2 linked regions of the Undibacterium sp. 5I1 genome follow. The protein of the gene in region 2 interacts with the protein of the main gene of each other region in a pairwise test. Links are inferred from orthologs where the notes say so. Each region holds a gene or a part of one and is shown on either strand. Other genes may lie near its edges. The genes, in order: RGU72_RS00370 and kdsB.

Evidence for each region.
Region 1: the proteins of kdsB (region 2) and RGU72_RS00370 interact in binary tests that used the Escherichia coli proteins (3 or more experiments, as listed by UniProt). The link is inferred for Undibacterium sp. 5I1 from one-to-one orthologs.

The regions. Positions count from the first base shown.
Region 1 is NZ_JAVIWI010000001.1:85,986-93,865, forward strand. What follows is about bases 1-2,964. They hold RGU72_RS00370 (TetR/AcrR family transcriptional regulator), read right to left. Parts: upstream 1,808-2,964; coding sequence 1,193-1,807; downstream 1-1,192. Other genes in these bases: RGU72_RS00365 (alkene reductase), read right to left, coding at 1-1,061; RGU72_RS00375 (bifunctional diguanylate cyclase/phosphodiesterase), read left to right, coding at 2,021-2,964. In the rest of the region: more of RGU72_RS00375, read left to right, coding at 2,965-4,399; RGU72_RS00380 (autorepressor SdpR family transcription factor), read left to right, coding at 4,585-4,935; RGU72_RS00385 (hypothetical protein), read left to right, coding at 4,935-5,510; RGU72_RS00390 (efflux RND transporter periplasmic adaptor subunit), read left to right, coding at 6,165-7,514; RGU72_RS00395 (CusA/CzcA family heavy metal efflux RND transporter), read left to right, coding at 7,507-7,880. UniProt on the Escherichia coli protein: Involved in response to both electrophiles and reactive chlorine species (RCS). Represses the transcription of the nemRA-gloA operon by binding to the NemR box.
Region 2 is NZ_JAVIWI010000001.1:2,194,271-2,202,083, reverse strand. The notes cover bases 3,127-6,023. They hold kdsB (3-deoxy-manno-octulosonate cytidylyltransferase), read left to right. Parts: upstream 3,127-4,150; coding sequence 4,151-4,897; downstream 4,898-6,023. Other genes in these bases: adk (adenylate kinase), read left to right, coding at 5,276-5,932; RGU72_RS09715 (Trm112 family protein), read left to right, coding at 3,958-4,137; lpxK (tetraacyldisaccharide 4'-kinase), read left to right, coding at 3,127-3,977. Also shown: xseA (exodeoxyribonuclease VII large subunit), read right to left, coding at 1-613; RGU72_RS09730 (MotA/TolQ/ExbB proton channel family protein), read left to right, coding at 1,675-2,280; RGU72_RS09725 (biopolymer transporter ExbD), read left to right, coding at 2,280-2,729; more of lpxK, read left to right, coding at 2,946-3,126; RGU72_RS09700 (sodium-translocating pyrophosphatase), read left to right, coding at 6,395-7,813. UniProt on the Escherichia coli protein: Activates KDO (a required 8-carbon sugar) for incorporation into bacterial lipopolysaccharide in Gram-negative bacteria.

The sequences.
Region 1 (7,880 bases), 2.1 Mb from region 2 along the record:
TCACCACCGTAGTAGGTCGTGCGATCACCCTGATTGAGTTCTGCGCCTGCTGCAAAACGTGCGACCAGATCTGGGTTAGCGATATAAGGGCGACCAAATGCAACGGCGTCAGACAAACCGCTGGCGATCAAAGCTTCTGCTTCATCGGCGGTGTAGCCACCGCAGCAAATCAATGTGCCTTTGAATGCAGCACGTAATTGCTTACGGAATGCTTCCGTCAACACCGGACCGCCTGCCCAGTCAGGTTCTGCAATATGCAAATAAGCGATATCACGCTGGGTGAAGGCTGCAGCCAAATACAATGCCATTTCTTCGGCTTCAGTATCAGCAATACCATGTGCGACGAAGTGTGGCGAGATGCGAACACCTACGCGGTCAGCGCCGATTTCTGCAATCGCTGCATCGACTGCTTCCAACGTCAGGCGTGCGCGATTTTCCAGTGAGCCGCCATAGATGTCGGTACGGACATTGCTGTTGGTCGACATGAATTGCTGTAACAAATAACCATTGGCAGCGTGGACTTCCACCAGATCAAAACCGGCTTGTTTTGCGCGTACTGCCGCAGCACTATATTGCGCAACGATGCCTGGCATTTCTTCCAACAGCAAAGCGCGTGGTGTTTCGGTCGGGACGTTGGCGGGCGTGCCATCTGGTTGCACAACGAAGCACTGACTATTGGCCGCGATGATCGCAGACGGTGCTACCGGTGCTGCGCCGTTTTCTTGCAACAGCGAGTGAGAAATGCGACCGACATGCCAGAGTTGCAGTGCGATTCGGCCACCTTTGTTGTGCACGGCACCAACCACTTGCTTCCAGCCGGCTTGTTGTGCGTCGGTATAAATGCCAGGTGTCCATGCATAACCCTGACCTTGACGGGAGATTTGGCTAGCCTCGGTCACGATCAAACCTGCGGTGGCGCGCTGTGCGTAGTACTCAACATTCAGTGCGCGTGGTAGATCACCAGGTTGCCCTGCACGTGAGCGTGTCAATGGCGCCATCACTACGCGGTTATTTAAATGGATGCTGCCGGTTGCTACAGGGGAGAGTAAATGCTTAAGCATGTGTATCCTTTAAGAGTAAATAAAATAGACCAGTCGTCTAGTCTGGATTAAAAATAAAAGGCAATTAATTGCCTGTCTCGGTTTGATCAGGATTAAAAAACCTGGTCTTTAATATTGCGTCAGTCTTATTGCTAAGGGGTTTGTAGCGGTTGTAGCGGTTGTAGCATTTGCTGCGTTTGTTTATAGGCTAAATCCATTGCCTTGATATCGTGGTTAACCTTGGTCAATAATGACGCGCCAACCCACATGCCATATAAAGATTCGGCTAGTTGTGCGGCATCTAACTGCTTGGACAGACTACCTTCGGCCTGCGCCTGTTCCAACACTTGCGCGATTTGTTCGATGATGCGCGTCATGCCCTTGCTCAAAGCGATACGCATCGGCTCTGACAAATCCGCGACTTCAGCGGCCAGTTTTATCGCCAGGCACATGACCTGACATTGGCTGTTGTCGGCAACTTTGCGCCAATTGCCAAAGTAAGCTAACAGGCGTTCGCGCGAGCTGATTGATTCGTTACAAAACAACAGAGCAGAGCGTGCATGATAATCATCAAAGTAGCGTTCTAACAACGCAACGCCAAAGCCTTCTTTAGATTGGAAGTAATGATAAAAAGAACCTTTAGGCACTTCTGCGCGAGTCAAAATCTCATTCAAGCCGATTGCACTAAAGCCACGCCCCACGATCAGCTCTTGGCCAATGGCGAGTATGCGTTCTCGGGTATCTTGATATTGATCTATTCTGTCCATAACACAAGATATTATTAGACCAGTCGTCTAGTGTCAAGATATTTGATGTTTTAAATCATGTTTAGTCACGGCATGGTGGTCGCAATGAGGTGTATTACTTATTGTTGGTTTAACCCGAAGGACGCATGCTAATTGAGTCTTCGTCGCATTTTATGCGATAATCTAAATTTCCGTGTGGAAATAAAATTACTCTAATGTCTCCCATGTTCAATCATGTTCCGCTGGCTTTCGCTTAACGAAAGCGGGCTAGATCCAACAGAGCACACCGTATGGAAAATAAGCGCTTTGCGTATTATTTTGGTGTCAGGTTTTTTGTTGGAAGCAATTGTTGCCGTTGATAGTTCGCTCAAAGCGATTGCTGTCGGGGCTTATCACGTCTTATGGGTTGTGGGCTTGTTTTACCTTGCCTTGAGTATCGGCCTGTTTTATTCGGCGCGCCATGTTGCCTTAAGTGCGGGTGTGTTAATTGGCACGGTATATGGCGCTGCGTTTGCCATGCTCAGTTTTATTGATCAATTTGAAATCGCCAAACTTGGTGTGATTTTTATCTACACCACACCCATCATCGCAAGATTATTTTTTAATACCCGACTAGCAGTTGGGTTGATGTTGGTGAATAGCTTGCCGTTTTTACTGTTACTGCATAATCAACCGATCTTCCATTTTCCTGGTATTAATATCACGCTGCCAGATAGTCACGGCTATGTTCAGTCTTTGCTGTTCCTATTTTTTAATGTCTGTGTGCCGCTCGCAGTATTTCGCGTCCTACATGCTCTGGATGCATCTGCTGCCCGTCACCGCAAGACCAGTGTCGAGCTTGAGGTTAGCCATGCCCAGTACCACGAGATTTTTCAAAATGCGGGAAGTGCGCTGGTATTGACCGATAGCAACGGCACAATTTTGCAAGCGAATAATCTGGCGAATGCTTTACTGGGATGTGTGACGGAGGTATCCGCAAATGGCTCTACTATTCTTGGGGCTACTGACAGCAAAGACACCAATGACACCAGAGGCAGTCAATTATTTGACTGGTTGTCTTTAGATAATAGTGTTCGCCTCAAAGTAAACACATCTGCGTCTAGCTCAGCTATTAATAATATGGCTAATGAAGAGGTTGCCAATCTACGTATGTCCGCATACCGGACGCGTGACGGTAAATTGGTCTCGATGGAAAATATTTCTCAGACCAAAAACGAAAACTATATCGTCGCGCTGCGTGATGTTTCGCACTTGTACTCGATGCACAATGCCTTGCAACTGAGTCAGGAGCGTGAAAGCTTTTTGACCAATCACGATACCTTAACCAATTTACCTAACCGCGACATGTTGCGCCAGCATTTGCGGCGTATTCTGGCAAATCCTACGCCAGATAAAGTGACTGCATTGGTCTCGTTTCGCCTGAATAGTATCCGTCATGCGAATCAAAAATTAGGCGTACATTTTGGCGATCAATTACTGCGTCGCTTCGCAGAAGAATTATCCACTGTTCTGCCGCAAGATTGTTTTTGTGCGCGCTTACGCAGTATTGTTTTTTCCTTCGTTGTCGAGCAATACAGTACGCCGGGCGATATTATTAAACTGGTCGAGCGTGTGCGACATGCCTTGCCTAAAGAGATTTTGATCGATGGCGAAACTTTGCTGGTTCAGTTTTCAGCAGGTATCGCGCTGGTCAGAACAGACGAGACCGAAGCCGATGATCTGATACGCCGTAGTGAATTGGCGCTAGACACCGCGCGCCGCTCCAGCGAATCGGGCGCGACTTTATTTGATGATGAGGACGAATCAGAAATCCGGCGCAGTATCGAAATCGAAGTCGATATTATCAACGGCCTTAAGCAGCGTGAATTCAGGCTGGTATATCAACCCAAGATCACACAAGACGGCAGTCTGGCTGGGGTAGAGGCGCTGATACGCTGGCAGTCCTCCAGCTTGGGTAATGTGTCCCCGGTTGAATTTATTCCGATTGCAGAGCGCGCTGGTTTAATCCGCGAGATCAGCAATTTCGTACTCGATAGCGCCTGCTCACAAATCCGGCAATGGCTGGATGAATTTGGCGACAGTCCGGTAGTGGCGGTAAATCTGTCCGCCTCTGATGTGGCGCGTAGCGACTTACTGGAACTGATAGAGCGTACTTGTGCCCAGTATGCGGTGACAGCCCAATATCTGGAATTTGAAATCACAGAAACCGGTCTAATCGCGAACGAATCTCTGGCAGTAGAGCATTTAAATGCGCTGAAAGAAAAAGGCTTTGGCATTGCGATAGATGATTTTGGTACTGGCTATTCTTCCTTATCAAAACTAAGCCACTTCCCCGCCCGCAGCGTCAAAATTGATCGTTCGTTTGTTGCGCAGATTGGCAATAATCAAAAAAGTGAAATGATCATCAAAGCGATTGTCTCGCTAGCCAGCATCTTGTCTTGTACGACAGTAGCAGAGGGTGTAGAAAACCTAGAGCAAGAGCAATTCCTGAAAGATATCGGCTGTGATTATTTCCAGGGATATTTGTATTATCGTCCTTTGGAAGTCGCCGATATGCACTCCTTGCTCGCACAGCAATTCGACATGACCTGCCAAATTTTAGCCGCTTGTTGATCGTTGATTTGCGCTGTTCGCTACGAACTTAGCTGACTTCTTCATTACTTTTTTCGTTCGTCACAGCGGTTACTTTCTCCTCCTGATTGCCACGTTCCCTCTGCGCAACTGATTCAACACATCATTTAGACCAATGGCTAAATAAGTCCTTGACTTCATTTAGATGATTAGCTAATCTTCAAAACATGAATCAGATATTTAAAGCCCTCTCCGATCCGACTCGCCGTCAGGTACTGGCGCTACTGCGCAATGGTCCACAAACGGCAGGCGAGTTAGCGGACTATTTTGACGTGTCCAAACCCACCATGTCAGCCCATTTTTCTATCCTGCGTGAAGCTGATTTAATCGCTTCCTCAAAACAAGGCAAGACCATCGTGTATTGCTTGCAACTCTCGGTACTGGAGGACGCCTTGCTTGGGTTTGCCCAACTGCTGGGCAGTCAGCTTAAGGCGGACTCATCACCAATGTCACCGCCATTAACATCAGCAGCAGTGCCAGATGCTCAACCACCATCCTCACAAACTGAAGGAAAATGATGAAAACTATCTCCGAGCAACCGCTCCGCACATTCGCCATCCTCATCAGCACATGGGTAGTTTTTGCCAGCAGCTATCTGTGCTACCTCCATCTTGCCCGTCCTTGGCCTTATGTCCTCGCGCTCGCTATCATCGGTATCGCGTGGATCGCTCGTCAGTTGTTACCAACAGGTGCAGCAGTTGGCTCGGCAGGCCAAGTCAATCGCCGTAAAATTACGCAAGCCATAGTGCTAGCTGGCTCAATGCTGGGACTCGCTTTGCTTATACCGTTGGGATGGACGGATGGATTAGTCAGTCAGTTTGCCGAGCGGAGCAATAGCGTGATGATGGGAGTCATCGTTGTCGTCTTTGCCAACAGCATCCCCAAACAAGTAAGCACAGCACGTGGTCTCGCAATGCGCCGGATTGCAGGCTGGGCTTTGGTAGTTGGTGGCTTGGGATATGCGCTGTCCTGGTTATTCTTGCCGCTAGCCTACGCAAATATCGCAGCACCACTCATACTATTTTTAGGGCTGATGTATGCGCTAGTACGCATCCTCGGAGATCGTGTACTACGTAGTGCTGGCGGATGTTGATTTTCTCGTTAAATTAATATACTCCCCTCTATTTTTTTAAAATATGCCTTAGTGTCCAGTATTTAATTGGACTACTTATATATACAGAGTGAGAGTATATTGATTTTGCAATAGTGTTCTGCTTGTATATCAATCTTATTGTTCACCATGTTCGCCCGGCATTTTGATGAACCACCACAGTAATGATTGTCCGAATTGCCGCCCAAACTACTGAATCGCTGAATCAGTGACTGCTCCAATCTTCACCCAAATTTCCACCCGGATTTTTCAGATTAAATCCTCCTGACTCCGCGATAGCATTCACTCTCTCTTCATCAATCCTGAAGAAAAATTCAGGACTTCTTAAGTATTTCTTCAGACACACATCGTTAAAATGCAACACCTGAGTCCTGACGTCATTCTCAGGTCAAATACCGCAAATAAACTCTAGGCCAAATTCAAGGCTCAATTCAAAACTTTATGGTTCTGAATTGATTGTGGCTGGTTAACAACTTTGCATACTCTGCTTGCTCATCTGAGAAGTAGTCCCAAGACCGATCATCGTCTGGATTTCTTTCCGGTAAAAATATACCCAGACTAGCCCCCACTGGTCGTTACGACCAAAAATCTGCAGCACTGACATTGTCGTGTGAATAAACAATGAGGCAAACCTCAATGAAAATGATAAATCCTATTTCCACGATCACAAAAAATCGTCAACGTCTTACGGTGCTTGTTGCGATGCTTGGTAGCTTTGCGCTAGTGGTTTTGATCGCTGACAAATTGTCCGCCTCTGCTGGTGCAACAACTGCCAAAACATCAGATGAGGAACAAATGATGATCCGGCAGGGCGATAAAATTAGCGTCCCCGCTAAATCACCTTTGCGATCCCGGCTGGCTGTTTTGCCAGTGGCAACGTCGGTGCCATCGCACATCATTACCGTACCTGCGACGGTGGAGGCTGACCCTTCGTTGACAGTCAATATTTTGCCGCCGTTGACCGGGCGTTTGGTCGAGTTAAAAGTAAAGCTGGGGGATGTCGTTAAACAAGGGCAAGTGCTGGCGCTCATCAGCTCGCCGGATTTGGCGCAAGCCTATGCAGATGCCGATAAAGCGCAGGACGGCCTGGAGTTATCGCATAAAGCGCTGGAGCGCGCGCGTGGCGTGAATGCTGCGGGTGGTAATGCCGCCAAAGATTTTGAGCAAGCGACTAGCAATTATGTACAAGCCCAAGCAGAAGCGCGACGTGCTGAAACCCGTCTGAGGGTGTTGAATGGCTCCACAAACACGCTCCAAAGCAATACCAGCAATACCAGCAATACCAGCAATACTGGTAATGCCATCAACACCCACACCAAAGCCAGTTCCAGATTACTCAGCATCACTGCACCTATCTCAGGCGTGGTCACTACGCTTACTGTGGGCAGCGGCGCCTATCTGAACGACGCTACAGCGAGCCTGATGACCGTCGCTAATCTCAACCAGATTTGGGTCACGGCCAATGTGCCAGAACAATTGGTCTCTTCCGTCGCTAAAGGGCAGTCGGTAGATATTAACTTACCTGCTTACCCTAACCAGACGTTTCATGGCACGGTCGCCTTTGTCAGTGCCGTGCTGGAGCCAGACACCAGACGCAATAAAGTGCGCATCAGCTTTGCCAATCAGGATGGCAAGCTCAAGCCGAATATGTTTGCAACGGCTAGTATTTTGCTTACGCAAACTACGCAAACTACGCAAACTACGCAAACTACGCAAACTACGCAAACTACGCAAACTACCAAAGCCGGATCAACACCTCAAGCGCAGGCGTCACAGCCGGCCTCTATTACACCTATTACGATCCCAACTTCGGCTTTGTTAATGAACAATGACGACATCACCGTATTTGTTGAAGTTGCTCCGTGGACGTTTGTACGCCGCAGCGTGGAATTGGGTCATGAGGATAACGACAAGGTGACCATCTTGTCCGGTCTGACTGCAACAGATCGTGTGGTCGTACGCGGTGGAGTGCTGCTCAATGATTAACCAGCTCATCGCTTTATGTTTCCGGCGGCGTCATCTGGCATGGGTGCTGGCGATTGTGATTTCGATGTATGGTTACGTGTCATGGCAAAAAATGGCAGTCGAAGCCTATCCCGATTTAAGTGATGTCACAGTACAGGTTTCTACCCAAGTGCCGGGTCTGGCTGCGGAAGAAATAGAGCAACAAATCACCACGCCACTAGAGCGCGCGCTGAGTAATACGCCAGGCTTAGTCACGATGCGTTCCAGCAGCACGTTTGCATTGTCTTTGATCACTCTTGTGTTTCAGGATGGCGCAGATGATTATTTCGTACGCCAACGTGTGTTGGAGCGTATTGCATCAGTCTCGTTACCCGCTGGTGTGCAGCC
Region 2 (7,813 bases):
ATTCTTCACGCGCCGAGGCGGTAGCAATTGCTTGCGCAATTTTATTTGCCGCACCTTCGCCTTGTACTGGTGTAGGGTAAAGGATGACGTTGACATGCGGCGCGCGTCGTTGCAGCGTGGTCAACACATCGCGCAATGCCGCCGCTTGCGGACTACTGACAATCCCTATCGTTTTAACAAAATGCGGAATAGGGCGCTTATGCTCTGGATCAAACAGACCTTCTTTTGCCAGTTGTGCTTTTAACTGCAAAAAAGCTTCGTACAAATTACCCACGCCGGCGCGACGGATTGCTTCTACATTTATTTGATAATCGCCGCGCGGGGCATACAAACCGACCAATGCGCGGACTTCAACTTTATCGCCCTCGCGCGGCATAAAGTCTGCGTATTGCGAGCGGCCACGGAACATGACTGCCCGCACTTGTGCCTGCGCGTCTTTTAGCGTGAAGTACCAATGTCCAGAGGTGGCGCGGGTGAAATTAGATATTTCGCCGGAAACCCACGTCAGTGGGATGTTTCGTTCTAATAATTGCGCAACTGCTTGGTTTAGCGCCGATACTGTGATTACAGATGGCGTCAATATTGGAGTTTCAGTACGGGATTCTGGATTCATAAAGCTGAGCAAGTCAAAAGCTGTCCACAGAGGGAAGGGTTGGTCATCAGAATGTCATTAAGTGTTAATGATGTCAAAAATATTTCCCGAGTCTTTCTTAAGTCATTGATTTTAAAAAGAATATTATTCTTAGTAAATTGCGGTGAAAAAAAGAAAATCCTTATAAATCAAGGACTTTAGCGAAGCTTCTTGATCTTGTTCACAAACTTATCCACAGTATCAGCGGGTACTTATATCTTGTTATACAAAAATAGTATGGCGATTTGATTGGACATCAATTAGCTTGATCTGCTGCCTATTTTATTTGCAGTAAGCTAATATTTAATGAAAACAATGACTTAGCGACAATCACCGGGTTTGTGCACAATCTTATCCACAAAATGTGTGCAGAAATAGTCGCTACCTGTGAATAAGTAGATGTCGAAATCCAGTTGCGCTTAAAACTTAAGCAAAAAGGGTCATATTATCCTGTTTGCTCAATTTAAAGGCATGTTCTATATCGCTATAAAAATCATGGACTTGGCGTTATTCACAAAGCTTCTTCACAGTCTTATCCACAAAATATGTGCAGAACCTGGGTACGATCTGTGAATTTGCGGCTTACGAACGATAACCGGGCGTAAGTAAGTGGTTTACCCACAAAAACATCAATTTGCCCGTTAATTAAGCAGCAAGTTAATTAGCTTATAAATCAGCCACTTAGGGTTATCTGCTTGCCTTGTTCACAATGTTATCCACATTAACTGTGCAGAACTTATCTCGTTTTGAGATTGCTTACGCCATCAAAATTGCGGATAAGCCGCTGCTTAATTCTGTAGCAGCAAGATAAAACTGATTAAAATCAAAAGCTTAACAAGCTACCCCAGAGTTATCCACAATCTTGCACACAGAATTTGTGCAAAACTATCTTAACTTCACGACCGGACGACACTATCGGATTGTCTAAAAGATAATTTAAGATTTTCGCCAACGATACTTGCTCGCAAGCAGACAACGCGCTACATTGCGGGGTTAGATGCTTTCCCTCCACACATTACAAATCCAGGACTAAGGAGTCACTTTTGTTTGCCATTATTCAAGCGGCTGGCTGGCCTATTTACCTTTTGTTAGTCGCGTCGATTATCGCGCTGGCATTAATTATCGAACGTACTTTGTCCCTGCGCCGTCAGCGTATTTTGCCGCGCACCTTGCTGGATGAAGTGATCCGCGTGTATCACGCTGGCAAAATCAAGCAGGAGGTGATTGATCAATTGTCCAATAACTCTCCATTGGGAAAAGTGCTGGCGGCTGGTTTGCGTAATGTCAACGCGCCCCGTGAAGTCATGAAAGAGTCCATTGAAGAAGCTGGTCGTGGCGTAGCGCATGAATTAGAACGCTTTTTGACGACGCTGGGCACGATCGCATCGTTGGCGCCGTTAATGGGCTTGTTCGGCACGGTGGTCGGTATGATCGAGATTTTTGGCTCGCAAAATGCCTCCGGCGCCAATCCAGCGCAATTAGCTCATGGTATTTCTGTGGCTTTGTACAACACCGGTTTTGGCCTGATGATTGCGATGCCCGCCTTGATTTTTTATCGTCATTTCCGCGCACTGGTCGATAGCTTGGTGGTCGATATGGAGCAGCAGGCGGTGAAATTTGTTGATACCGTACACAGCGCGAGAAAATAATGAATTTCCGCAAAGGTCAGGGGCGAGAAGACCCCGAAATCAATTTGATCCCTTTCATCGACGTGTTGCTGGTAATTTTGATTTTTTTGATGGTCACGACGACATATAGCCGTTTTACAGAATTGCAAATCACCTTGCCGACGGCAGATGCAGAAAAAGCGCAAGACAAGCCGAATCAGATCGATATCGGGATTGATGCCCAAGGTCGCTACAAAATCAATAATCAGCCAGTGTCGTTTTTAGATACGGCGACATTGGCAGAAGATTTAAAACAAGTAGTCACGGCGATGGATGCAGGTAAAACGGGTACCAAAGTTGATCCAGTAATCATCATTAATGCTGACCGGGCTACTACCCATCAATCAGTGGTGGACGTATTAGAGGCTGCGAGGATCGCTGGTTTGGCGAAAGTGACCTTTGCCGCACAGGCGTCTGCTAAGTCCAAATAATCACGAAGTAGTCAATCAGCGTCATCAGGCTCAATATATTATTGCTAGCTGTGTATTGATATGAGAAATGGTGGAGTATCTTAGTTAGATGCTCATTTGTCCAAACGGTACTTGGACAATCCCCTTCGTGATGCTGGTACTGGTAAGGAGTATGTTTCTATACATTCTTGCTTTAACCTGATTGCTTATTTCTCTGGAGTACTTTCCTTGCGTTCAATGCTCGAAGCCGTTTTGATGCGCGCCTGGCAGCGGCGTGGTTTACTCGCCTGTTTGCTATGGCCGATGGCTAAATTGTTCCAGATGCTGGTGAGTTTTCGTTTTGGTCTGATCATGATGGGCTACAAACCGCAAACACGTCTAGCAGTGCCGGTCGTCGTGGTTGGTAATATTTTTGTCGGTGGTACCGGTAAAACGCCACTGGTCATTTTTTTAGTGCAACAATTAAAAGCGGCTGGTTGGACGCCGGGCGTGATTTCCAGAGGTTATGGCGCACAAGCGGACAGCATTACCGAGGTGAAGGCAGATTCCTTAGCGCACATTGTTGGTGATGAGCCTTTGCTGATCCACCTGCGTACGCAATCCCCAGTGGTAGTCGGACGGCAGCGTGTGTTGGCTGCGCAGACGCTGCTGGCATTGCATCCGGCAACAGATGTAATCATTTCTGACGATGGCTTACAGCATTACGCCCTCGCCAGAGATGTTGAAATTGTGTTGTTTGATCAACGTGGTGCTGGTAATGGCTGGATGTTGCCTGCTGGACCTCTGCGAGAGCCGGTGCACAGACGTCGTGATGTGACGGTATTAAATGCACCGCCAGAATTCACACCGTCCGGCATCGGCCAATCCTTTGTCCGCATGCGCTTAGTGCCAGAACAAATTTATCAGCTTGGAAACATCGAGCATCAACAAAGCTTGCTTGCCCTCAGCGCCAGCAAGCTGAAAATCACCGCCGCTGCAGGTATTGGCAATCCACAGCGTTTTTTTAGCATGCTGCAAACCGCTGGCGTGGAATGCGCGACGCTGGCTTTGCCTGATCACCACCCGTTCACTACGACAAGTTTTGCGAAGATAGATGCCGACATCATCCTGATGACAGAAAAGGATGCAGTAAAATGTCGGCAAATCCCTGCATTGCAACAAGATGCCCGACTCTGGGTAGTGCCAGTCGATGCGCAACTCGATGCTGCTTTTGTCGCAAATATAATTCAACTGATTTCGGAGAAACAACATGGACGCACGCTTGCTTGATGTCTTGGTCTGCCCTTTGTGCAAAGGCCCGCTGGTGTACGACAAGCCAGCAAAAGAATTGATCTGTAATGCAGACAAACTGGCTTTCCCTATTCGTGACGATATTCCTATCATGTGGGTAGATCAGGCACGTCAGTTGCCTGCTTTTCCACCTGTCTGAACGGGCTTGTAAGATGAGTTTTAGTGTCATTATTCCAGCGCGTTTAGCGTCCAGCCGCTTACCTAATAAACCTCTGGCAGATCTGGGCGGCAAGCCGATGGTGGTACGTACCGCTGAGCGTGCCATGCTATCCGGCGCGTCGCAAATTATCGTAGCGACCGATCATGCTGACATTCTGGCGGCTTGCCGTGAGCATGGCATACCAGCCTGTATGACCCGCAGCGACCATCCCTCCGGCACTGACAGGATTGCTGAAGTATCAGCATTGTTGGGCTTGGCGGCGGATGCAGTCGTAGTCAACGTGCAAGGCGATGAGCCTTTGATCGACCCGGCTTTGATTGCGGCGACTGCCGCGCTTGTTACTACGCAAGTCCCCATGGCAACCGCCGCGCATCCTTTGCATGACGTGGAGGACGTGTTTAATCCCAATGTCGTGAAAGTTGTGCTGGATAAGTTTGGTCGAGCGCTGATGTTTTCGCGTGCAACTATCCCTTGGCATCGTGATGCTTTTGCTTTGAATCGTGATGTGTTGCCGACCGGTTACGCACCTTTGCGACACATTGGCTTGTATGCATACCGCAATGATTTTCTATTGGCCTATCCCAATCTGGAAGTTTCTCCGCTTGAACAAATTGAGGCCTTAGAACAACTGCGGGTCTTATGGAACGGTCATGCGATTGCAGTTCATGTCACAGACACCAGTCCTGCTCCCGGTGTGGACACGCCAGAGGATTTGATTCGTGCAAGACAATTCTATTGAGATGCCGAAAAATCGATCTGTTTCGCGTTCAATAACAGAATTGATCGTGTTTTCAGAATCGATAGAATTGGCCAGCGAAATGTGCGAATTGCATGAAAATACTTCGCTGCGCAGCTGATTTCATGGCAAAGCATCAATAATATAAAAAATTGTGGTAAGTTTCGTGAAAAGATACTGTGATATTAGTAGTGCTGCATTTGAATAAAAATAGAATTGAATCAAAACCGATTCAGCAACATTGCTGCAAGGGATTTGGTTCAGTCTTAAAAAATAACAGGCACGGCAAATATCTCTTCAGTACAAAAAAATACGGCATCACGACCTCGGGTTGGGATGTAACAGGATACAAAAAATTCAAACTCGTCTTTAGGAAATAACATGCGTCTTATTTTGTTAGGAGCGCCTGGTGCCGGTAAAGGTACGCAGGCCAATTACATCAAGGAAAAATTCAATATTCCCCAAATTTCGACCGGCGATATGCTACGTGCTGCGGTCAAGGCCGGCACACCTTTGGGCTTGGCTGCCAAAGCGGTGATGGATGCGGGTGGCTTGGTATCGGACGACATCATCATCGGTCTGGTAAAAGATCGCCTGAAAGAATCTGATTGCGCTAACGGCTATTTATTTGATGGTTTTCCACGCACTACGCCGCAAGCGGACGCAATGAAAGACGCTGGCGTTGTCATTGATTACGTTTTAGAGATCGCAGTACCGGACGATGCCATTATTGATCGTATGAGCGGTCGCCGTGTGCACCCGGGTTCTGGCCGTGTTTACCATGTCAAATACAACGCGCCAAAAGTAGAAGGCCGTGACGATGTCACTGGTGAAGAACTGATCCAGCGTGATGACGACAAAGAAGAAACTGTCAAAAAACGTTTGAGTGTGTATCACGAACAAACTGAAGTACTTGTCAGCTATTACGGCGACTGGGCAAAATCAGGTCAGCCAGGTGCGCCAAAGTATCGCAAAATAGTTGGCATTGGACCAGTAGAAACCATCAGAGACAGTGCCTTTGTCGCACTCTCAGAATAAATAAAAGCGGACAAGATTGTCCGCTTTTTTCTTGTCAACCGCCCCCAGACAAATCTTCCTCTAAAAACGGGCCACGGATAAGTTGTAACGACTAAGTTGTATGGATTCAGTTCTAAGGATTCAGCTCTAAAGGTTCAGCTCTAATGATTGAGTTTTGCAGCACCTTGTAGCCATCACTTTTTGATGCCGACACCGATCACATTACGCAGCATTACGCGCCACGTATGACGTATCAAGCATTATCAAGAAGTGAGATTTGTCGTTGTTTTACTTTTTCACCGTTTTATCTCATCACGATTTTTTGTGATCTGTTTTGCTCCATGTTTTTGCTCTGTCTTAGTTTCAGTTCTATTCTCTATTTTTGATACTTACCGAACTTACGATAATTACATAGGGCAATTTTGCACTTGGTAGTTGACGCTGCCCATGCAAAAGAAGCCCATAACAATTGGAGGAGTCAATATGTCTACAAACTTATGGTACGTCATTGCATGCGGTATCGTCGCCGTGGCCTATGGTCTGGTCTCGCGTAGCTGGATTTTGAAACAAGATGCGGGCAACCCTCGCATGCAAGAAATTGCTGCTGCAATACAGCAAGGTGCAGCAGCATATCTGGCCCGGCAATACCGAACCATTGCGATGGTTGGCGCTGTATTGTTTATTGCCATTGCGGTTGCACCCGGTTTGGGTCTAATGACCGCATCAGGGTTTTTAGTGGGTGCTGTGTTATCTGGCGCATGTGGTTTTATCGGGATGAATGTCTCGGTACGTGCCAATGTCCGCACGGCGCAAGCAGCAACTAAAGGCATTAATGAGGCTTTGGATGTCGCGTTCAGAGGCGGCGCAATTACCGGCATGCTGGTGGTCGGTCTGGGCTTGCTGGGTGTCACTTTGTTTTACTGGTTGCTGGTGGTTTCCGCCGCAGGCCACCCTGAGCTTGTGTTGTCTCAGCATGATGTACTTAAACCGCTCATCGGTTTAGCATTTGGCGCTTCGCTGATCTCTATTTTTGCCCGTCTTGGCGGCGGCATTTTTACCAAAGGTGCCGACGTCGGTGCTGATCTGGTTGGTAAGGTGGAGGCGGGCATACCGGAAGACGATCCTCGTAATCCCGCCGTGATTGCCGACAACGTGGGTGACAACGTGGGCGACTGCGCAGGCATGGCAGCCGATTTGTTTGAAACCTATGTCGTGACCTTAATCGCCACGATGTTATTGGGTGCCTTGATTGTTCCCAATGCGACAAGCGAGGCCATTGTTTATCCGCTGATGTTGGGTGCCGTCTCAATTCTGGCGTCGATCGTTGGCTGCTCTATGGTCAAAGCCAAGCCCGGCAAAAAAATCATGTCCGCTTTATACACGGGCTTGTGGTGGGCGGCGGGTTTATCACTGATCGGGTTTGCTCTTGTAACGTGGCAGATCATGCCTGCAGATATGCGTGTGCCGATGATGGGCTCTACCGTGATCGGGATTGTGCTGACTGGTTTAATGGTCTACATCACCGAGTATTACACCGGTACTGATTTTGCCCCGGTCAAACATATCGCCCAGGCATCGACCACCGGGCATGGTACCAATATCATCGCTGGTCTTGGCGTCTCAATGAAATCCACTGCCTACCCAGTGCTGGCAGTCTGCGCCGCGATTTTGGCCTCCTATTGGCTGGCGGGCTTGTATGGGATTGCGATTGCCGCGACTTCGATGCTGTCGATGGCGGGCATTATCGTAGCGCTGGATGCTTATGGCCCAATCACCGATAACGCAGGCGGCATTGCCGAAATGTCAGAGATGCCAGCATCAGTGCGGGCAATTACCGATCCATTAGATGCAGTCGGCAATACCACTAAGGCAGTCACCAAAGGCTATGCAATCGGTTCTGCT